DNA from 2 places in the Nocardioides sp. NPDC127503 genome. Region 2 is predicted to be linked to the other one. Evidence: riboswitches for the same ligand, from Rfam matches in the RefSeq annotation. Region 2 holds a riboswitch; the other holds the start of a gene.

Region 1 (2,197 bases), on a different contig from region 2:
ACTGGTCCATGACCCGCCCCGCGCTCTCAGCGGACTCGGGTCCGCGGCCCATCACCGATGGGTCGACCACGAACGCACCCGGCTTCGCGCGGACGATCCGCTCGACGAAGCCGCGGCGCTTCCGCTCCTCGACCAGCTCCACCAACCCGGCCGACTCGAGCGCCCGCAGATGGTAGTTCACCCGCTGGCGAGGCAGCTCGAGCACGGCGGCGAGCTGGGTGGCCGACGTGGGCTCCTGCAGGTGACCGAGGAGCTGCCGACGAATAGGCGACAGCGCCGCGGCCACCCGGTCCGGCTCGTCGACGTAGATGATGCCGTTGCTCACAAGACCCAGGATGCAATTGACAAACAGATTTGTCAATTGAGTTGATCGCCCCAGAAACCAGGTGCTGGCGACGTACGTCCTGGCTAACGTCTGGCCCATGCCGCAAGCCCATCTGCGCACCGAGCGCCTCGACCTGGTTCCGCTGTCCGAAGTGCATCTGCCGTTCCTGATCGAGCTCAACTCGGATCCGGTGGTGCTGCGCCATCTGTTCACCCGCGCGCTCAGGCCGGAGGAGACCGAGGAGCGGATGCACAAGTGGATCCGGGTCGCGAAGGAGACGGATGCGCTGGGCAAGTGGATCGGGTTCTCGGCCGGTGAGGCCGTCGGGCTCTACATGTTCGAGCCGCCCGACAACCCGCCGCGTACCGATGCCGCCGAGCTCGGCTACCGGCTCCCGCAGCGGCACTGGCACAAGGGCTACGCGAAGGAGGGCTCGCTCGAGCTGCTCCGGCACGGGTTCGAGGAGCTCGGGATCGATCGGGTGATCGCGCAGACGATGTCGGTCAACGAGGCCTCCCGAGCAACGATGGTGTCGGTCGGGATGAGCTTCGTACGCTCCTTCCACCAGGAGTTCGAGGAACCGCTCGCAGGACATGCCGACGGAGAGGTCGAGTACGAGATCACCCGCGAGACCTGGCTCGAGCAGCGCGCGGGGTAGGCTGCGAGCACGCTCGTGGCGCAGGAACCCGGTGAGAGTCCGGGGCGGTTCCGCCACTGTGACGTCCGTACAGCTTCTGGGCACGGACACAGCCAGACACTGGCCGCGGGCTATCCGACCGATCGACGGGGCGAGAACCCCTAGGAGGAACTCGGCATGGCCGACTCTGCACGCGTACGCATCGCCCTTCTGTCCACCTCGGACACCGACCTGCTCTCGGCCCGTGCCAGCGGCGCCGACTACGCCTGGGCGAACCCGTCGCGAGCGACCGATCTGGAGCAGGTCGTGGCCGATGCCGACCTGGTCGTCTTCCGGCTCCTCGGCTCGCCCAACGATCTGTGGGACGGGCTGAGCGCCGTCAAGGAGCGCGGCACCCCGGTCGTGGTCCTCGGCGGCGAGCAGCAGCCGAGCGCCGAGCTGATGGAGCACTCCACCGTCCCGATGGGCGTCGCCGCCGAGGCCCACCGCTATCTCGCCGAGGGCGGGCCGACCAACCTCGCCCAACTGCACGCGTTCCTCTCCGACACGGTCCTGCTGACGGGTTTCGGGTTCGAGCCGCCTGCCACGGTGCCGGCGTGGGGGTTCGCGGAGCGGCCCGAGCCCGCCGACGCCACTCGTCCCCGCATCGGCGTGCTCTACTACCGCGCCCACGAGACCAGCGGGAACACCGCGTTCGCCCACGCGCTGGCCGACGCCATCGACGCGACCGGCGCGGCCACCGGGGTACCCGTCTTCGCGGGCTCGCTGCGCTCGGCACCCGACGACCTCTACGAGGCGCTCGGCACCCTCGACGCGCTGATCGTGACCGTGCTCGCGGCCGGTGGCTCGGTGCCCGCCTCGGCGAGCGCCGGCGGCGAGGACGAGGCCTGGGACGTGGAGCGGATGGCGGCGCTCGACATCCCGGTGCTCCAGGGCCTGTGCCTGACCAGCTCGCGCGCGGAGTGGGAGGCCTCCGACGACGGCGTCACGCCGCTCGACTCGGCCAACCAGATCGCGATCCCCGAGTTCGACGGGCGGATCATCACCGCCCCGTTCTCCTTCAAGGAGCTCGACGAGCAGGGTCTCCCCCACTACGTCGCCGATCCCGAGCGCACTGCGCGAGTCGCCCGGATCGCGGTCAACCACGCCCGCCTGCGGCACACGGCCAACCCGGACAAGCGCCTCGCGCTGGTCCTCTCCGCCTACCCCACCAAGCACTCCCGGATCGGCAACGC
Region 2 (2,197 bases):
TGGAAGTGCTTGAGGAAGGCGAAGTTGGAGTAGAGGACGCAGTTCTCCATCAGCGTGAAGACGCTCAGCGCGTAGAGCAGGTCCTCGTCGGCGATCGCGTCCCACACGAACTGGATCCGCTCGGCCAGCACCGGGTCGTTCTTGTAGGAGTCGTAGAACTCCTCGGTGTCGATCATGAGCACCTTGTTGAGCTTCGCGTAGAACGGCGCGTGCATGTTCAGCTCGGCGAACGAGAAGGCGTTGGCCATCATCTGGACCTCCGGACGCGGGAACGCGTGGAAGATCCGGTCGCCCCACACCTCGCCGCCGAGGATCAGCTCGTAGATGGTGAACAGCTTCAGCGTGGTCTTGACCGCGGCCTGCTCGGCGTCGGTCATGTTGACCAGGAAGTCCTGCTTGTCGTTCTCGACCGGGATCTCCTCGGCGGTCCAGAAGATGCTCCGCTGCTTCTTGGCCAGGTCCTCGGCCATCGGATAGTCGAAGATGTACGCCGACTTCTCGGTGCGGATCGGTAGACCCTCGGTGTCGATCATGTCCGTGCCCTTCTCACGCGGGCCCCCGGCCCGCTGGATGTCTCGTGCATCCGTGCCGGGGCAGGGAGGACGGCGGCAGCGCGCCGGGCGGACCCGGTCACGTGGTGCTCGCTCGATCCCCTGACCTTCCCTCGAGGTCGCGGACCCCACCATGAGGTGGGCACTGGCAGGTCTTCGGACTCGTGGGCGTCATCGTGCTCGGTCCTAGTGGCCGTCGCTTCCCAGGAGCCGGCTTGCTCCCAGTGCTTCGTGACGGCGGTCGTTCCCACTCACCGCTGCGGGGCAGTCCCGGACTCACACCGGGTTCCCTCTTGCCTCTCCCGCCTCGTCGCCGAGGAGGAAGAACCAGCTGCGAGGACCACTATATGCGGGAATTACACCAATGCAACTTCCTAGATCTTGTGTCTGATCGTGTCGTCGGCAACGCCGCGTACGCGGTCTGGAGCACCGTGCTAGCGTGTCGTCCGAGTCGAACGCATCCTGATGGATGCCAGGGAACTCCGGTGTGAATCCGGGACTGGCGCGCAGCGGTGAGGGCGACGGCGACGCTAGGCGCCACTGGGACGTGAGTTCCTGGGAAGGCAGCGTCGTCGGTTGAACCCGAGTCCGAAAACCTGTCGGCTCAGATGTACGTCAACGGGCCTCGCGATCAGGCTCCAGGAGACCTGAGAGGCCGACAGCCGTGGAAGCGTCCTGCCGCGATGCCCACCACCCGCACGCCGGCGGGCCGTCGTGAAACGCGCCGCCGGCGCGAACCGCAGAGTGCCCTTCGTGCCGCTGGTCCTCGGCCTGCTGATCGCCTCGGTCCTCAGCGCCGTTGTCTCCCTCGCCTTCGGCTCCGAGCGGATCCCGGTCACCGAAGTCGTCGCGGCGGTCGGGGACCGGCTCCAGGGTGCTCCGCCGGGGAAGTGGGACGTGATCGTGTGGGAGCTTCGCCTTCCCCGGGCCCTGATGGCACTGGTCGTGGGCGCGGGCCTCGCGGTGGCCGGTGCCGGGATGCAGACCCTGGTCCGCAACCCGCTCGCCGACCCGTTCCTCCTCGGGATCAGCTCCGGCGCCTCGGTGGGGGCGACCGCGGCGATCACCACCGGCGCGTTGGCCGGCTTCGGCATCTACGCCGTCTCCACCGGAGCCCTGCTCGGGGCGATCGGCGCGGCGCTGCTGGTCTGGCTCGTGGCGACCGCGCAGGGTGGGCTGACCCCGATCCGGTTGGTGCTCTCCGGGGTCGTGCTCTCCTCGGGGCTCTCCGCGATCGCCTCGTTCCTGGTCTTCATGAGCGATGACCCTCGCGCCGCCAACTCGGTGATGTTCTGGATGCTCGGCAGCGTCGGCGGCGCCAGCTGGGAGAAGCTGTGGCTGCCGGCCGCCCTCAGCCTGGTCCTGGGCCTGGCGATGCTGGCGCTGCACCGCTGGCTGGACGCCCTCGCCGCCGGCCCGGAGACCGCCGCGGCGCTGGGCGTGAACGTTGCGGCCCTGCGTACGGCCCTGTTCGTCGGGTTGGCGGTGCTGGTCGGGGTCCTGGTCGCGGTCAGCGGCGGGATCGGATTCGTCGGGCTGATCGTGCCGCATGCGGCGCGCCTGCTCGTGGGCGCGCGGCACCGGGTCGTCCTCCCGGTCGCGGCGCTGGGCGGTGGGCTGTTCCTGCTGTGGGTCGACGTCCTGGC

What was found. Region 2 has a riboswitch for cobalamin ahead of ABTW65_RS09955 (FecCD family ABC transporter permease). Riboswitches for the same ligand answer to the same signal wherever they lie in the genome.
Region 1: another riboswitch for cobalamin. It lies ahead of cobN (cobaltochelatase subunit CobN); the one in region 2 lies ahead of ABTW65_RS09955 (FecCD family ABC transporter permease).

What each region holds. Positions count from the first base shown of each region.
Region 1 is NZ_JBEORH010000011.1:4,938-7,134, reverse strand. Features, by position in the region: gene ABTW65_RS22820 (ArsR/SmtB family transcription factor) at 1-325, opposite strand, end outside; gene ABTW65_RS22815 (GNAT family N-acetyltransferase) at 423-983, shown strand; cobalamin riboswitch at 961-1,105, shown strand; gene cobN (cobaltochelatase subunit CobN) at 1,140-2,197, shown strand, end outside.
Region 2 is NZ_JBEORH010000003.1:600,934-603,130, forward strand. Features, by position in the region: gene ABTW65_RS09950 (ribonucleotide-diphosphate reductase subunit beta) at 1-533, opposite strand, end outside; cobalamin riboswitch at 682-898, opposite strand; cobalamin riboswitch at 987-1,169, shown strand; gene ABTW65_RS09955 (FecCD family ABC transporter permease) at 1,296-2,197, shown strand, end outside.